One region of the Candidatus Enterococcus palustris genome, then DNA from elsewhere that is predicted to be linked to it. Evidence: predicted binding sites of a transcription regulator. Region 1 holds the regulator's gene; each other region holds the start of a gene.
What was found. The regulator CtsR, encoded in region 1, represses protease genes until heat stress. The targets are predictions, from matches to a motif close to TTGGTCAAAAAAGGTCAAANA.
Positions count from the first base shown of each region.

Region 2: a site for CtsR is predicted at 1,322-1,342, ahead of ftsH (ATP-dependent zinc metalloprotease FtsH). Genes of this name have one in related genera too.
Region 3: a site for CtsR is predicted at 1,024-1,044, ahead of A5821_RS16760 (ATP-dependent Clp protease ATP-binding subunit). Genes of this name have one in related genera too.
Region 4: a site for CtsR is predicted at 2,891-2,911, ahead of clpP (ATP-dependent Clp endopeptidase proteolytic subunit ClpP). Genes of this name have one in related genera too.

Region 1 is NZ_CP147244.1:2,428,358-2,432,883, forward strand. It holds gene A5821_RS11415 (ATP-dependent Clp protease ATP-binding subunit) at 1-2,434, opposite strand, end outside; gene A5821_RS11420 (CtsR family transcriptional regulator) at 2,439-2,906, opposite strand; tRNA gene A5821_RS11425 (tRNA-Pro) at 3,050-3,123, opposite strand; tRNA gene A5821_RS11430 (tRNA-Arg) at 3,208-3,281, opposite strand; tRNA gene A5821_RS11435 (tRNA-Leu) at 3,292-3,377, opposite strand; tRNA gene A5821_RS11440 (tRNA-Gly) at 3,392-3,463, opposite strand; tRNA gene A5821_RS11445 (tRNA-Thr) at 3,472-3,544, opposite strand; tRNA gene A5821_RS11450 (tRNA-Leu) at 3,580-3,661, opposite strand; tRNA gene A5821_RS11455 (tRNA-Lys) at 3,674-3,746, opposite strand; tRNA gene A5821_RS11460 (tRNA-Val) at 3,753-3,825, opposite strand; rRNA gene rrf (5S ribosomal RNA) at 3,840-3,955, opposite strand; rRNA gene A5821_RS11470 (23S ribosomal RNA) at 4,052-4,526, opposite strand, start outside.
Region 2 is NZ_CP147244.1:1,985,378-1,989,903, forward strand. It holds gene ftsH (ATP-dependent zinc metalloprotease FtsH) at 1-1,275, opposite strand, end outside; gene hpt (hypoxanthine phosphoribosyltransferase) at 1,376-1,921, opposite strand; gene tilS (tRNA lysidine(34) synthetase TilS) at 2,124-3,506, opposite strand; gene A5821_RS09510 (S1 domain-containing RNA-binding protein) at 3,605-4,078, opposite strand; gene A5821_RS09515 (FtsB family cell division protein) at 4,122-4,526, opposite strand, start outside.
Region 3 is NZ_CP147244.1:3,584,942-3,589,467, reverse strand. It holds gene ptsP (phosphoenolpyruvate--protein phosphotransferase) at 1-150, opposite strand, end outside; gene A5821_RS16770 (phosphocarrier protein HPr) at 150-416, opposite strand; gene A5821_RS16765 (hypothetical protein) at 590-781, opposite strand; gene A5821_RS16760 (ATP-dependent Clp protease ATP-binding subunit) at 1,114-3,366, shown strand; gene A5821_RS16755 (DUF1827 family protein) at 3,575-3,889, shown strand; gene A5821_RS16750 (MFS transporter) at 4,016-4,526, opposite strand, start outside.
Region 4 is NZ_CP147244.1:3,698,754-3,703,279, forward strand. It holds gene A5821_RS17245 (gluconeogenesis factor YvcK family protein) at 1-358, shown strand, start outside; gene whiA (DNA-binding protein WhiA) at 390-1,325, shown strand; gene A5821_RS17255 (hypothetical protein) at 1,373-1,573, shown strand; gene A5821_RS17260 (DsbA family protein) at 1,588-2,109, opposite strand; gene clpP (ATP-dependent Clp endopeptidase proteolytic subunit ClpP) at 2,213-2,809, opposite strand; gene A5821_RS17270 (hypothetical protein) at 3,117-3,632, shown strand; gene A5821_RS17275 (hypothetical protein) at 3,690-4,439, opposite strand.

The DNA.
Region 1 (4,526 bases):
TCCCTTTGCTTGCACCAATGGTTACCTTGTCTCCAAGATGGATTTGACCAGAAAGCAATGCTTCACTTAGTCGATCCTCCACCTCTTTTTGTAGTGCTCTACGAATTGGTCGTGCCCCATATTCTGGATCAAAACCAACTTTTCCGATGACTTCAATAGCAGCTGCCGTGATCTTCACATTGACATCTTGTTCTCTTAAGCGTTGAACAATTGATTTACTCATGATTTTCACTATTTCGTGAATTTCTTCTTGATCCAATGAACGGAAAACAACTGTTTCATCCACACGATTCAAAAACTCTGGACGAAATGCTTTCTTTAATTCTTCCATGATTCGTTTTTGCATCGCACCGTAATCTTTAGTTAGATCTTGTACATTGAAACCAACATTTTTTTCATCACGAATCGCTGTTGCACCAATATTTGATGTCATGATCAAAATCGTATTTCTAAAGTCAACTTTACGTCCTTTAGAATCTGTCAAATGACCATCGTCTAATACCTGTAATAGAATATTAAAGACATCTGGATGAGCCTTTTCTACTTCATCTAATAAAATGACAGAGTATGGCTTTTGACGGATTTTTTCAGTTAATTGACCGCCTTCTTCATAGCCCACATAACCTGGAGGTGAACCAATCAAACGGCTAGTACTGTATTTTTCCATAAATTCAGACATATCCACACGAACCAGAGCATCTTCACTACCGAACATTGTTTCAGCTAAGGTTTTTGCCAGTTCTGTTTTACCGACACCTGTTGGACCTAAGAACATAAATGAACCGATCGGTCTATTTGGGTCTTTCAACCCACTACGGGCTCTACGAATAGCGCGTGATACAGCTTGGACCGCTTCATCTTGACCAACTACTCGATGATGTAGGATACTTTCTAGTTCAAGTAAACGTTCACTTTCTTTTTTCTCCAGCTGTTGCAACGGCACACCCGTCCATTGTGACACAACATTAGCAACATCTTGCTCTGTCACGCGATTTGCATACCCAGAAGCCTCTTTTTGCTCTAATAATAAAATGTTTTCTAATTTACGAGCCAGTTTTTTTTCTTTTTGGCGTAGTCTTGCCGCACTTTCAAAGGATTGTGACTGGATTGCTTCTTCTTTCTCTTGAACTAAGCGAGCAATCTCCATACGTAAGTTATTGATTTCCGAAGGTTCATCTGCCAAGTCTAAACGAACTTTAGCTGAAGACTCATCCATCAAATCGATTGCTTTATCTGGTAATTGACGAGAATTAATGTAACGTACGGATAGTTGAACCGCCGCATGCAACGCATCATCCGTGATTTCTACGCCATGATGTTCTTCATATCGTGAACGCAAACCTTTTAAAATCTCTTCTGCTTCTTCTGGTGTCGGTTCGTCGACTTGTACACGAGCAAAACGGCGTTCCAAAGCAGAATCTTTTTCTATATATTTCTGGTATTCATCTAATGTTGTTGCTCCAATTGTTTGTAGTTCCCCTCTTGCAAGGGCTGGTTTTAAAATATTCGATGCATCAATAGCACCTTCCGCACCACCTGCACCGATCAAGGTGTGCAATTCATCGATAAATAAAATTACTTCGCCATCTTGATAAATTTCATCAATGACTTTTTTTAATCGATCTTCAAATTCACCACGATACTTAGTCCCAGCAACTAACGCTCCCATATCCAACATCATCAAGCGTTTTTCTAACATATCTTCTGGTACTTCGCCATTCACGATTTTTTGTGCTAATCCTTCAGCAATTGCTGTTTTACCAACACCTGGCTCACCGACTAAAACAGGATTATTCTTTGTACGACGACTTAGAATTTGAATCAATCGTCTAACCTCTTGTGAACGTCCAACTACAGGATCAAGATTATTTTCACGTGCTAATTTCGTTAAATCACGTGCTAATGAGTCTAAAGTCGGTGTTCCTTTTGGTGCTGCTTTTTGAGCTTGATTATTTCGGCGACGTCCTACATTGCCGCTCATTTGTGGATCAGTAATACCTATTTTTTTCATTAATAACTGACGCATTTTGGATAAACTTAAACCTAAATTCAATAAAATACGTGAAGCTAATATATCTTCATCTCTTAATAAACCTAGTAAAATATGTTCAGTTCCAATATTTGGTGCCCCTAAACGTTTCGCTTCATCTCCGGCGTACGCAAAGATTTGTTTCGCGCGAGGAGAATAGGGTAAATAAGCACCTTTAGGATAACCTTTAACTGTTCCATAGCCAGTTAAGTGTTCAATTTCTTCACGGATATCATTTTTATCAGCATTCAACTGACGCAAAGATTTTCCAGCAATGCCATTAGGCTCTAAAACTAAAGCCAATAATAAATGTTCTGAGCCCACGGATTGATGCCTAAAATACTTTGCTTCTTCTTGTGCAATGGCTAGTACTGCCTTGGCACTTTCTGTAAATAATTCGTCCATACTATCATTCCTCCTCGTAACTCAAACGTTCTAAAAATGAATGCATCAATTGAGCACGTAAATAATCTTCATTTGATCCTGCTTTGCCTAAAACCTGTTTCCCAAGAACAGACAACATCAGATTTCCTTCTCTTTTGGTAATCACTTCTTCTTCATACAACTTTTGTATAAAAATCAGTGCATCCTTTTCTGAAAGTCCATTTCCCGTAAACTGGGCAATTTGTTTTAATAATTGATCACTATCAGAAATTTGGACTTTGGCGATCCTAATATAACCACCGCCACCACGCTTACTCTCGACAGAATAACCTCGTTGGATCGTAAAACGCGTATTGATCACATAATTAATCTGGGAGGGAACACAATTGAATAAATGAGCCATTTCAGCTCTACGAATCTCAATCTTACTACTTTCTTCAAGAATTTTTTTTAAATATGCTTCTATTAAATCTGAAGTATTTTGATTACTCATCACACTCATCCTTTTCCCTTGACTAATACTGACCTTAATTATACATAACTTTAAGTGTTTAATAAAGGAGAATGCCTAATTTGATAAGAAAAGATAAACAAGTAAACAAAAAAAGAACAGAGAAGACCACTCTGTTCATCAAATCGGGAAGACAGGATTCGAACCTGCGACCCCTTGGTCCCAAACCAAGTGCTCTACCAAGCTGAGCTACTTCCCGTAGCTATAATAATAAAAAAAGACTAAACGCTTAAAAGGAACTAAGTTTCTCTACCTTCTAATTCGTAGTCAAACATTCAAAGTATGCACCCAAAGGGAGTCGAACCCCTAACCTCTTGATTCGTAGTCAAGCACTCTATCCAGTTGAGCTATGGGTGCTACATTTCTATGCCGAGGACCGGAATCGAACCGGTACGGTGATCACTCACCGCAGGATTTTAAGTCCTGTGCGTCTGCCAGTTCCGCCACCCCGGCGAAAGAACAAGCAAAGCGGAAAACGGGGTTCGAACCCGCGACCCCCACCTTGGCAAGGTGGTGCTCTACCACTGAGCTATTTCCGCAGTCTGGATGCCGGCTAAAGGATTTGAACCCTCGACCCTCTGATTACAAATCAGATGCTCTACCAACTGAGCTAAGCCGGCGTTATAATCGCCTAGTATTAAAACGAGACTAAAAATGCGGGTGAAGGGACTTGAACCCCCACGCCGTAAGGCGCTAGATCCTAAATCTAGTGCGTCTGCCAATTCCGCCACACCCGCAAAATATTTCTATGAGCCGTGCAGGGCTCGAACCTGCGACCCTCTGATTAAAAGTCAGATGCTCTACCAACTGAGCTAACGGCTCAAAAAATGGAGGTTGACGGGATCGAACCGCCGACCCCCTGCTTGTAAGGCAGGTGCTCTCCCAGCTGAGCTAAACCTCCAAGACAACACTTTAGCGTGGCGACGTCCTACTCTCACAAAGGGAAACCCTTCACTACAATCGGCGCTAAGAAGCTTAACTTCTGTGTTCGGCATGGGAACAGGTGTATCCTTCTCGCTATCGCCACCACACTGGGTGTTGTTACTATTAAGTTGAGTGATTATTCACTCAAAACTGGATTGAAGTAGTAATCAAACATTCCGAAAAAACTTTTTTATTTCGTTTCTTTGGTTAAGTCCTCGACCGATTAGTATTGGTCCGCTCCGTACATCACTGCACTTCCACTTCCAACCTATCTACCTGATCATCTCTCAGGGGTCTTACTTTCTTAAAGAAATGGGAAATCTCATCTTGAGGTGGGCTTCACACTTAGATGCTTTCAGCGTTTATCCCTTCCCTACATAGCTACCCAGCAATGCCCTTGGCAGAACAACTGGTACACCAGCGGTAAGTCCATCCCGGTCCTCTCGTACTAAGGACAGCTCCTCTCAAATTTCCAACGCCCGCGACGGATAGGGACCGAACTGTCTCACGACGTTCTGAACCCAGCTCGCGTGCCGCTTTAATGGGCGAACAGCCCAACCCTTGGGACCGACTACAGCCCCAGGATGCGACGAGCCGACATCGAGGTGCCAAACCTCCCCGTCGATGTGGACTCTTGGGGGAGATAAGCCTGTTATCCCCAGGGTAGCTTTTATCCGT
Region 2 (4,526 bases), 440 kb from region 1:
ATCTTCTGCTTCATCCACATCGGATGCATCAATTTTCTTTTTATTACGACGAGCAGCAACTAATGCAGCTTCGTTCAATACGTTTTCTAAATCAGCACCAGCAAAACCTGGTGTTTGTTGTGCAACAACTTTTAAATCAACGTCATCAGCCAACGGTTTGTTACGAGCATGAACTTTAAGAATCGCTTCACGACCTTTAACATCAGGACGACCAACTAAAATTTGACGGTCAAAACGACCTGGACGTAATAACGCTGGGTCTAACACGTCTGAACGGTTTGTTGCAGCTACGACGATTACGCCTTCATTGCCATCAAATCCATCCATTTCAACTAACAATTGGTTAAGAGTTTGTTCACGTTCATCGTGTCCGCCACCCATACCAGCACCACGTTGACGACCTACTGCATCGATTTCATCGATAAAGATGATCGCTGGAGCATTTTTCTTCGCTGTTTCAAATAAGTCACGGACACGGCTCGCACCGACACCGACGAACATTTCAACGAAGTCTGAACCTGAGATAGAATAAAAAGGTACGCCTGCTTCACCGGCAACGGCTTTAGCAAGTAATGTTTTACCGGTTCCTGGAGGTCCTTCTAATAGAACACCAGCAGGAATTCTTGCACCTAATTCAACAAAACGGCGAGGATCTTTTAAGAACTCGACCACTTCCACTAGTTCTTGTTTTTCTTCTTCCGCTCCTGCTACATCAGAGAAGCGTACGCGGTTCGCTTTTTTGTCTGCTTCTTTGGCTTTTGATTTACCAAAGTTCATAACACGGCCGCCGCCACCGCCACCGCCGCCTTGTTGTCCCATCATCATATAGAATAAGAAGATGAACAATACGATCGGTAAGAAACTAAACAAGATCGAAAGCCAAGCACCGCTTGATGATTGTTCTTTCACTGTAAGTTTCACATTATTGTCTTTGGCTAACTCTTGGATACCAGATAATGTGATATCGCTTGGTAAGACAAGCGTAGTAAATGCTTTTGTAGAAACTTCTGTCGATCCCCATAATGAAAGACCACCAGTATTTTTAATTTCTTGTTTTTCTTTGTACTGACCTGTGATTTTATACACACCATTGGTTGGTTGAATCGTCAGTTCTTTCACTTTACCTTCGTCTAACTGGGTACTGAAGGTTGAGTATTCGATATCTGGTGACTGGGGATTGTTATTTCCAAAGATGAAATAAACAACCATGACCATCGCCAAAATCAGTAATACATAATAAAGGCCATTTTTCATGCCGCTATTCTTTTTATTCATGCCTGTCCTCCTTTGACTACTGTGCGTAATTTAATTTTACGGTTTATTTTTTATCAATTCTGACCATTACATTGTAACATAACTAAATCTAAGAGAGATATTAATTTGATTCGTAGATTTCAGGTTTCAATACGCCTACATAAGGGAGATTCCGATAGGCTTCTGCATAATCCAAACCATACCCTACAACAAACTCATTGGGTACATCGAAACCAACATAGTCTGCGACGATATCAACAACACGACCTTCTGGTTTGTCTAACAACGTGACAATTTTCACAGATGCTGCTTTTCTGTATTTAAAAAGATCAACTAGATAAGCCAACGTGCGTCCGCTATCGATAATATCTTCTACAATCAGGATATCACGACCTTCAACATTTGTATCTAGATCTTTGATGATCTTCACTTCGCCAGATGACACTGTTGCGTTTCCATAACTAGATACAGCCATAAAATCCATTTCTAAATGAGTATCAATACAGCGTGTGATATCAGCCATAAAAGGTATTGCACCCTTCAAAATACCGATCACTAAAGGATTTTTCCCTTTATAATCTTCTGTTAGTTGTTTCCCGAGTTCAACTGATTTTTCAAGAATTTGTTCCTTCGTGATCAAAACTTGTTTAATATCGTTCTCTAACATATTGCTCTCCTTTTCCTTTAAGGTCCGTCCTGCAACTCTTAGTGCTGGAGCACTTAGAAGTTGATGCGATCGAAACGCTAGTGTAGTGTCCCTTGCTTTAAGCGAATAAATTCGCAAGAGCAACGGCTCTCTTTCTCCTTTGAGGCCCTTAGTTATTATTTTATGTTATTTTGCTTCTTTGAATAAAAGTAATTTTTGGTTTTTACTCTTTTATTTTATAAAGGAGCCTGTAGAGTATTTTATCAGTTTCTTTAGGAATACTCAAATATGAATTTACAAATTTTGGAACCCAAATAATCTCACCTTCAGCGGAAAGAACAACCCAAGCTTTTTCTCTGCTAGAATTAGGGATTTTTCTATCAATAAAAAAACGATTTAATCTTTTAGTCAAGCTTGATGTAAGCGAAATTCTATCTCCATTTTGACGATGACGAATCGTTAGCGGTAATGGTATTTGTCCGCTTATAAGCAGAGAATATTCTGTCCAACCTTTTACGGTTTCAGGCAACTCGAGTGTCTCTTCTACTTTTTCTAGAGCTAACCATTCATTTTCAGAAAGAAAAACATGTTGATTTACATCTAAATAAGTCGTTTTCCCTTCATAAGTTGATTCTTTTTTTGTCAGATGAAACTTATTGTATTCTTTTACAACTTGCCATCCTTGCGCAATATCCATGGATAACTGAGGTGCTGACTGATCAAACATATTTATCAGTTGTTTAATCTGTAACTGACTGATTGCCACACCTTCTGGTATGATCGTTCGTTGAAACAAATCTATTAGGAAAAAAGTTTGGATACTTCTTTTTTCTCGTTTCAACTCGGATAATTGAATCACCCAGCCATCTGTTGTCTTTTCTACCCACCGATCATATTTTGGTTCTATCACTGTCTGTATGAGTTCATCAGCTAATGTAATCTGTTCACTAAAACTTGCCATGTGTTCCAAAAATTTTGGATTTTCTTTTTTCAAAACCGGAATAACCTGATGTCTCAAGCGATTTCTCATGTAAGCATCACTCTGGTTAGTCTGATCTTCAAAATACACAATTCCCGTTTTTTCTGCGAACTGTCGCACTTCTTCTTTGGAAAAAATTAAGAAGGGGCGAATCAATTCCCCTGTTCCAAACGACTGCTTCTTTCTAATTCCAACTAAATTAGATAGCACACTTCCTCTCGTAAGCTTCATCAAAAGCGTTTCAGCTTGATCGTCACTGTGATGTGCCGTCATAAGAATAGGGATTCCATCTTGCGTCATGATTTCAGAAAAAAAGTCATAGCGGAATCTACGTGCACGTGCTTCGGTATTCTGGGATTTATCTGCTTCTCCCCATATTTTACTGTAGTATGGTATTTCTAGTTTCTCACAATAGTTTTTCAGATAACTAGCTTCTGCTGCTGATTCCGTTCGCAATTGGTGATCAATATGAACTACTACTAATGTTAGTTGATCTTTTTTAGCAGCAGTCCGCATTAACTCCAACAATACCATTGAATCAACGCCACCAGAAATAGCCAATAAAATTTTTTGGTTTGGTAGCCAATAATCGTTTCTTTTACAATGATCGTAAAATGTTTGAAACATCTACTCACCTCTTTGTATCTTAGTTTATAGACTCTCATAAAAAATGCACCAAACATAAAAGCCGAGCTTTCGCTCAGCTTCAGTTATTTATTCATTCGTTAGTTACGGCGTCCGCCGCGTCCACCACGTTTGCCTTCAGTGTTACGTTTTAATGAAGTTAAACGATCATCACTATCTTTTAAAAATGAACTCATCAATGAATCAAAATCTTGTTTTGAATTCATTGGTTGCGCTCTTGTAAATTGTTTTTTAGGCGCTGGACGTGAGTTGCGATCGCGATTTCCTTGATGCTCATTGTTATCACGACGTTGATATTCACGCTTGGGTTCTGCTGCTTGTTCTTGCGCTTTGCGAATCGACAAGCCTACTTTCCCATCATCACCGACTGAGGTAACTTTTACAGTCACTTCATCCCCTACGGTCAATACATCATGGATATCTTTTACGAATCCATTTGATACTTCACTAATGTGAACCAACCCTGTTTTTCCTTCACCTAAATCGATGAAGGCACCAAAATTAGTGATACCAGACACTTTTCCTGGCAACTTCGCTCCTACTTCAATTGACATAAAAAAAATGTTCCTCCTATTATTTACCCTATTATATCTGCAGTTATTCGCCTGATTGTTTTTCAGATGAATGAGACTGTGATTGACTATCTGATGATTTTTGTTCATTACTTGAGCTAGTCGTTCCGCCTAACTCTGGAATGTTGTAGATTTGTTCGCCTTCTTTGGAGACATAATAGCGGCTACGGGCTAACTTCGCCACGTAATCGTCATCTCTCAAAAGAGCAACATCTTGTTCTAAACGACTTAATTTCTTATCTGCTTCGCCAGATTCAGCTACAGCTTGTGCTTGCTGTTCTTTGAAAGCATTCAGTTGCTGGTAGTCCTTCACTAACTGGATACCTGAAACAATAAAAATCACAAACGCCACGAGAAAAACAACCGCCAGACGTCGACGCCTGAAAATCAACTGCTTTTGCTGTTTTTGAAATTCGGCATACTGTTCTTT
Region 3 (4,526 bases), 1.2 Mb from region 1:
TTTTGCTAAAGCATCATCTAAACGACTTTCTTCAGCAGATGTATCATCTACAGATTTTTTATCGAAAGACAAATCAGGTTGAACTAACAGGTAAGCTTTAGCGATAGCAACACCATCACTTGCGGCAATTCCTTTTAGCATTTCAGACATTATTCTGACAATCCTTCTTTTTTCATAGTGTCTACGATTGCTGCTAATGCATCAGCTTCGTCTACACCATCAACAGAGATAGTTACGTCTGAACCTTGGCCAACGCCTAAAGACATAACGCCCATGATTGATTTAAGGTTAACAGATTTACCTTTGTATTCTAAGTTAATATCTGAGTTAAATTTACTTGCAGTTTGTACTAATAATGTAGCTGGACGAGCGTGAATCCCTGTTTCTGCTACGATGTGAAATTCTTTCTTTTCCATATAAATCGGTCTCCTTCGTAAGTAAAATAATTTTTTATGTTAGGGTTTTCCTTTCCCTGTACGTTTCAAGTGAAACTAGAATCTGGATAATACCCTTTCAATTTTTAAGATTACCATTTTTTGTGAGTAGTTACAACACTTTTCACCTTTTTTTTATCAATCAAAATGATCAATTATTTTTCTTCTTTCATATAATGATATATAATTCGTCCATTTAATCCAGCTTCCCCAACAATTGACATTCTATCTGGCAAATTTTTCCAAACCTCTCTAAAGGCTGTAAAGTCTTTTGGTTCTATGATAAGTTCGGAAATGGTTCCTTCTTTTAAGGCATTGATTTGTTCTTCAAAGGGATTTTCATACATTGATTGATCACAGCTTTCACTTTTATTTTTAGACTGAAGATATTGTATGACAAAAATAGATATTTGTCTAAATTATCCCTACAATTCATATAAACAAATCTTAATAAGTTTATAAAAATAGAATAAATTCTACTAACTCAATAAAATAAATAATTTATCGCTAAGTTTTTATCCCATATCTATCAGGCTAATACAAAGTTCAATTGCTTGATTCTTGCTAAAAAGATGCTATAATATTCTCAAAGGTCAAAAATGGTCAGCAGACTATTTGACTTTATCACAATGACTTTGATACATGATTAGTCTTATTACGAAAGGACGTGTTTTATCCTATGATCTGTCAAAATTGTCAACAAAATCCAGCAACGATCCACTTATATGCGAATGTTAATGGTCAAAGAAAACAATTAGACTATTGCCAAAGTTGCTATCAAAAATTAAAAGCACAAGCAAATGATAATCAACCAACAATGTCTCAACAAGATCCATTTGGTTTTGGAAGTTTAGATGATTTATATCGCTCCTTGTCTCGACAAATGCAAGAACAACAAGGGAATCCTAATGGTCAAACACCCCCAACTCAATTTGGGGACGGAAATGGCTTTAATGGAGGCCAACCACCTAGAGGAAACGCAAATCAAGCTAACGGCTTACTAGGTGAGTACGGCATCAATATTACACAAGCCGCAAGAAATGGCGATGTTGATCCCGTTGTCGGTCGTGATGACGAAATCAAACGCGTGATTGAAATTCTAAATCGCCGGACTAAAAATAATCCAGTTCTGATCGGTGAACCTGGTGTTGGTAAAACAGCAGTTGTTGAAGGACTGGCACAAAAAATCGTCGATGGCGATGTACCACAAAAATTATTGGATAAAGAGGTTATCCGTTTAGATGTTGTTTCACTCGTTCAAGGCACAGGTATCCGCGGTCAATTTGAGGAGCGTATGCAAAAATTGATCGATGAAATCAAACAAGCGGAAAATATCATCTTATTCATCGACGAAGTTCATGAAATCGTTGGTGCAGGTGCTGCTGGTGACGGCAACATGGATGCAGGTAATATTTTAAAACCAGCGCTTGCTCGTGGTGAGTTGCAAATGGTTGGCGCAACAACATTAAATGAATACCGCATCATTGAAAAAGATGCCGCTTTAGAACGTCGGATGCAACCAGTTCGTGTAGACGAACCAACCGTTGATGAAACCATTGCGATTTTGAAAGGCTTGCAAAAACGATATGAAGATTATCATCATGTAAAATACACTAATGAAGCAATCAAAGCGGCTGCAACTTTATCAAATCGCTACATCCAAGACCGTTTCTTACCAGATAAAGCAATCGATTTATTAGATGAATCTGGTTCTAAAATGAATTTGACGATTCAAATCGTCGATCCTAAAACGATTGAAAAGAAACTGGCAGATGCTGAACAACAAAAACAACAAGCTTCTGCAGAAGAAGATTTTGAAAAAGCAGCGTACTACCGTGATCAAATCAACAAATTACAAACAATGAAAGACAAACAAATCAGCGATGAAGAAACACCTTTGATCGATGAAAATAATATTGAAGCCATCGTCGAACAAAAAACGGGTATCCCCGTTGGTGATTTAAAAGAAAAAGAACAAACGCAGTTGAAAAACTTAGCAGTTGATTTAAAAGCTCACGTTGTAGGTCAAGACGATGCTGTCGATAAAGTTTCAAAAGCAATCCGTCGTAACCGTGTAGGTTTAGGCAAACAAAATCGCCCAATCGGCTCCTTCTTATTTGTTGGACCAACTGGTGTAGGTAAAACAGAATTAGCGAAGCAATTAGCTTATGAATTATTTGGTTCAGAAGATTCTATGATTCGCTTCGACATGAGTGAGTATATGGAAAAACACAGCGTATCTAAATTGATTGGCTCACCTCCTGGCTATGTTGGTTATGATGAAGCAGGACAACTAACTGAAAAAGTTCGTCGTAATCCATACAGCTTGATTTTATTAGATGAAATCGAAAAAGCCCATCCAGATGTATTGCATATGTTCCTACAAATTTTAGATGATGGACGTCTAACAGATGCCCAAGGTAGAACAGTCAGCTTCAAAGATACGATCATTATCATGACAAGTAATGCTGGAACAGGTAATGTAGAAGCAAACGTAGGCTTCGGTGCTGCGCGTGATGGTGTGACTAAGTCTGTTTTAGGACAATTAAATAATTTCTTCACTCCTGAATTCTTGAACCGTTTTGATGGTATCATTGAATTCAAAGCGTTAAGTAAAGAAAACTTGATGAACATCGTTAGTTTGATGTTAGACGAAGTTAATGGCTTACTCGCTCATCAAAAAATCCATATTGAAGTATCAACGGATGTCAAAGAAAAATTAGTCGATTTGGGCTATGATCCTTCGATGGGCGCCCGTCCATTACGTCGGACAATCCAAGAACAAATAGAAGATGGCATTGCTGAGTTCTTCTTAGATCATCCAGAAGAACATGAATTGATTGCCAAACTAGATGAAGATGGAAAAATTATCGTTACAGGGGAAACAGCTATAGAACCTACGGATATAAGTACAGACACTTCAGAAGAATAAAAAAAGAAGTCAATCAGTTTGCCTGATTGACTTTTTTGTGTTTTTTGAGACAAATTTCTTTTTATTTAAGTCAAAAAAAATTATAATTAAGCTGTATAGATTTTATATCAATTTTAGAGAAGACTATTCCAGCTTTCTTCAAATCTGTGGATACTCTGTTTTTTATTATCAACGTCAAAAAATTAAGCATTAAATTGAGGTGAAAAAAATGAAATTAGTCAATGTAACCAACAGCTACAAACAGTTAGTCAATAAACAACTAGAAAATACCGATGCATACTTTGTCAAAGTTTATTCAGCGGGTAACACGACCGTTGTTTATACAGAAGCTGCTCAACATGTTGAAATATTGATCGTCAATAAAAAACGTGCTGTTCGAAAAACTGAAATCAACGAGATTCTAGCCTATGTCTTGAAACGTATTCCAAAAGAAAAGTATGACCGAGATCAGATTTCGATCATTGAATTAAAAGATGTTATAGAAATTTCGATTCCTATGACTTCTAGTCTAGTGGAAAGTTGAATAAATTTAATAAAAAAAGAGCTGAGCAAAATGAACGTTCATTTTGCTCAGCTCTTTAAATGCATGACTTTCTTTAATTAGTAGTTTTGAATACAGAGTCAGACTTCCTTATCCTCTTTTTTATTCTTAACTACCACTTACCTCACCAATTTCAGTATCCGTTGAATTTCTAAATAGGTACCAGCAAAGTCCTGAGACTAACAACACTGATACAGAAACAATCATCACCTGAAAGAATACATTCGTTGTGGTTGTTTTAAATAACAAGCCAATTATGATTTGACCGATTGGAACTGCACATTGAGAAACAGCCATAATCGTGGCCATTACTTTGCCAAGATTTTCTTTTGGGGTTATTCTTTGCACCATCGAAATTAAGTAAATGGAGATCATACTCATCATCATTCCAATTGGAATTCCCGTTATCAAAAATGCTGTAAAACCAATTGTATTTCCTAATGGATTTCCTGCAAACATTAAGCCAATATTCATTAGAATCAATAACAGACCGGACAAAGTAAATATCTTATAGAGATTGTTTATTCGTAATCTCTTTGTAAAAAAGCCGGTAAATATCGCTCCAAGAATTGTGGACAAACTAATCACCGACAAGCCGATACCATAAACTGCATCACTT
Region 4 (4,526 bases), 1.3 Mb from region 1:
AGAAGCGATCATTAACGCCGAAGGGGAAGTTGTCTATATTTGTAATATCATGACCCAAAAAGGAGAAACAGAACATTTTAGCGATGCTGACCATGTTTGTGTATTACATGAGCATCTTAAAAGTAAATTTGTTGACACTGTTTTGGTCAATACTGAAAATGTACCTGAGGGATACATGGATCCAGAAGTCTATGATGAATATTTAGTTCAAGTAGAACATGATTTTCAAAAGTTAAGGGATGAAGGCTGTCGTGTCATCTCTACAGACTTTTTAAAACTGCGGGATGGTGGAGTTTTTCATGATGGTGACAAAGTGGTGGATGAATTATTCCGTATTGTTTTTGGTGCGAGGTATTAAGGTTTAAACAATTGGAGAGGAGGAAAGTAGGTTGTCTTTTGCAGCAGATGTAAAAAAAGAACTGACGACTTTAGAAGTTCATCGGGAACATGCTAGAGCAGAATTAGCTGCTTTGATTCGGATGAATGGTTCATTAAGCATTGTGAATCAGCAGTTTGTTTTAAATGTTCAAACAGAAAATGCAGCGATTGCCAGACGAATCTATTCTCTTTTAAAAGATCATTATGATGTTCGCTCAGAATTATTAGTTCGAAAAAAAATGAAATTAAAAAAGAATAATGTTTATATCGTACGATTAAAACAAGATACAAAAAGTGTATTAGCTGATTTAGATATTTTAGATGGTATGATGTTCAATACACATGTATCAGATGATATTATGGGAAATGCTCAAAAAATGAGATCCTATCTAAGAGGAGCTTTCATGGCATCTGGATCAGTTAATAATCCGGAAACAAGTCGATATCACTTGGAAATATTTTCTATTTATGAAGAACATAACGATGATATTTGTCAGATGTTGAACTATTACGATTTAAATGCACGAACGTTGGAACGGCGAAATGGCTACATCTCCTATTTAAAAGGAGCTGAACGGATTGCTGATTTTTTAACATTGATCGGCGCGACAAACTCAATGCTAAAATTTGAAGATGTCCGCATCGTTCGTGATATGCGGAATTCAGTAAATCGTTTAGTCAATTGTGAAACAGCGAATCTTAATAAAACGATTGATGCAGCATCAAAACAAATTGAAAATATTCAGTATATTGAAAGTGTTGTAGGCTTGGCAGCATTGCCAGGTAAACTGCAGGAAATTGCAGAATTACGTTTAGAGTACCCGGAAGTAAGTTTGAAAGAATTAGGCGAGATGATTCCATCAGGTGCGATTTCAAAATCAGGAATCAATCACCGTATTCGCAAAATCAATGAATTTGCTGATAAATTAAGAGAGAAAAGTGCGTAACTTCTTATGGATTGCTGGATGAATGAGCAGAGAGTTGGGTGAAGAGAATGGGCGTAGAAGATAAAGATTTTATTATGAGGCAGATCAAGCAACTTGGAGAAGGTTTAGGAACGTTTCTTGGAAAAGAAGACGTGGACAAAATTTTGAGTTTTGGTGAGGATGCTGAAAAAGAAGTTGAAGATTCTTCATTCGAAAAGAAACAGAAATTAGCTGATGTAGCTAAAAAAAATAAGACAAAGCTTAATTAGCTTTGCCTTATTTTTTATTTGCCTTCTAAATAGCTGATCAATTCTTCTTTTGTTACTGATTCATCAAAGATATGCTCACCAATCACGATTGTCGGTACAAATTTAATATTTGCGGCTTCTGCTTCTGCAATAACTGCTTGGATAATGGTTGGTTCTTCTTTTTTAGACAATTGCAAATTGTCTTCAGCAAATACTGCTACATCTTCTAGAGAAAGATTTCCCCACTGATCTTGTGTATCATACATTTGTTTTAAATCAGTCAATCCTTTTTCAGGTAAATCATAGTTGATGTGATGGTGCATTACATTGCCGCGTTGCAAACTTTCTTTCTCTTTATCAAATAGTTTGATGATTCGTTGAACTTTGCCAGCTTTAACATACTCATTTAGTAAATCAAACGATTCTTCAAACCATTTTTTACAATAAGGACAGCGAACATTCATAAATTCCACCATTTTTATTGGTGCTGAGTCTTGTCCAATTGCCAAACCATTTTTTGTTGTTACTTTTGTTGCATCAATAACTGAAATATCCATTGTAATATCATCCTTTCATTTCTTCTAATCTAAGTGTATCGCTTTTCGTTCCTAGTTTAAATAAAAATGCCCAAAATTTTCAAAAGAAAATTTGGGCAGGTGATTATTTGCTTAAAGAACTGCTATTTTCCATAACTTCATCGATCAGACCGTATTCTTTTGCTTGTTGAGCAGTCATAAAGTTATCACGATCTGTATCGCGTTCAATGACTTCAAGTGGTTGACCAGTACGTTCTGCTAAGATTTTATTTAAGCGATCGCGTGTATCAAGAATATGTTTCGCTGCGATTTCGATCTCTGTTGCTTGACCTTGGGCGCCGCCTAGTGGTTGATGGATCATGATTTCAGCATTTGGTAAGGCAAAACGCTTGCCTTTTGTACCAGCAGTTAATAGGAAACTTCCCATAGATGCTGCCATTCCTAAAACAATTGTTTGTACATCTGCTTTAACAAAATTCATTGTATCGAAAATTGCCAATCCAGCAGAAACACTGCCCCCAGGTGAATTGATGTAAATGTAGATATCTTTTTCAGAGTCTTGGGCATCTAAAAATAGTAATTGGGCAATAACTGAGTTTGCTACATTATCATCGATTGGGCCACTTAACATGATGATTCTATCTTTTAATAATCGTGAATAAATATCATATGCTCTTTCTCCACGAGATGATTGTTCAATGACTGTTGGTATTAAATTCATAGTATATTCCTCCTATATAAAAAACTCTTCAAATCATTTTATCACAAAGCATACCTTAATGCTTAAAAAAAGTATACTTTATTGGTCAATAAAGGTCAACTTTAAAGCTTTGACAAAATAGTAGAATCTAACACGCTAGCTATTTTTATTTTACTATAAAAAATAAGTAGAAATACTGTATTGAGAAGAATCACGACTTACTATTAAATTTATTTTTAATCCTTTGTATTTCCATCTTATTTTTTTACGCTTGTGAAAGAGTATGTTATACTAAAAAAATAAGAATGAAAAGAGTGAGGGAATCCGAATGGTTGTTTTTATTGCAGGAATAACTGGCGTTTTGATTGGCGCAGTTATTGTATCGGTTGGTGTCGCTTTACGTGTAACATACGACGAACGCAAAGCGGTACGTTATCGAGAACTAGAAAATTTTGTCAAAGAAATAGAAACACTGAATCTTTTGAACAAAAAGATTAATGAAATCCTACAAAAAAGAGACATTTATGTAGACAAATCTGTGAATTTTATGTCAATGGATGATTGTTATATCAGTATTGATGATTTCATTTATTTGGAATCTTTTTCGGCTCAAAATAATTTTTATTTGCCAACTTATTTGATCGAAGAATTTTTTAAGAAAATTGCTCATCGAAAAGTAATCTTAACACCTGATGAAGTGATCTCAATGGGAGGAAGCACTTATAAGGGCGGCCGAGTTATTTTAGAAAGCTTCTCAGAAGAGCTACTTTCGATTATTGAAGATAAAAAAAGACAAATGAAGCGTTTGACACATAAACCTTTATATTATTTCCAAAGAAACTAAAAAAACTGCTGATACCCATAAAAAGGTGTCAGCAGTTTTTCTTTTATGATGTTGCCACTATTTCCATTCAGCTAAACTATTCTTATACAAGTCAAATGTTTCTTGCGGAATATCTCCATTCATTTGAATTAGGAAAAAGCGTGCATCATTTCCAAATGTATGGGAGTAGAGTATCCCTGATTGCTGCCCCAATTCATCATAATAGCTTTTGGTTTTGTTCAGATCGTCGATTTTTTCAAATGTCATCACTCGAGCATTTTTGTATTTATCCATTAAGTCTTCACTATCAGCGTAGAAAGGATCTTCTTCTACACCAAAAATATAAGCAGATTTAGCATATGTTGGTGCAGCACCAAAATCTTGCGGTTTTTTCATTTCTTGTACGTAGTGAACAGTCAATCCCTCTGATTGAAAACGAGTAATAATGTCTTTTGCGGATAGGTTTGTAATTTTTTCTCTCAATGCAGGAAGTTCTTCCGTTACTTCTTTTTTACGAGTCGTATAAGCTGTAACCTTTTCTTTTTCTTCAATAGAAGTAAAATCATCTTTAGGTAAATCTTTAAGCTCTTGTTCAAACTCGCTGACTTTGGCTAGAGTGATATCTTTTTTTATTGCTTCCTTTGTGTTATCTGTATAGCTAGCATCTATCTCTTTTTCTAAACTAGATAAAGTTGTATCTGCTTTTTCAAAAAGAGCTTGTGTTTCTTCTGGATTTGCTTTAGTTTCTTTGTTTGTTTTTGAATTAGTACATCCCCCTAATAACAAAATCCCCGTCATGCAAATAATGATTGCTGTTGCTTTTTTCATTCGTAACTCATCTTCCTTTTCTAATTAAGTTTAAAAATAAAATCGTTTTCAACTCATATACTTTAGCATAGATAATCGAGGCAAACA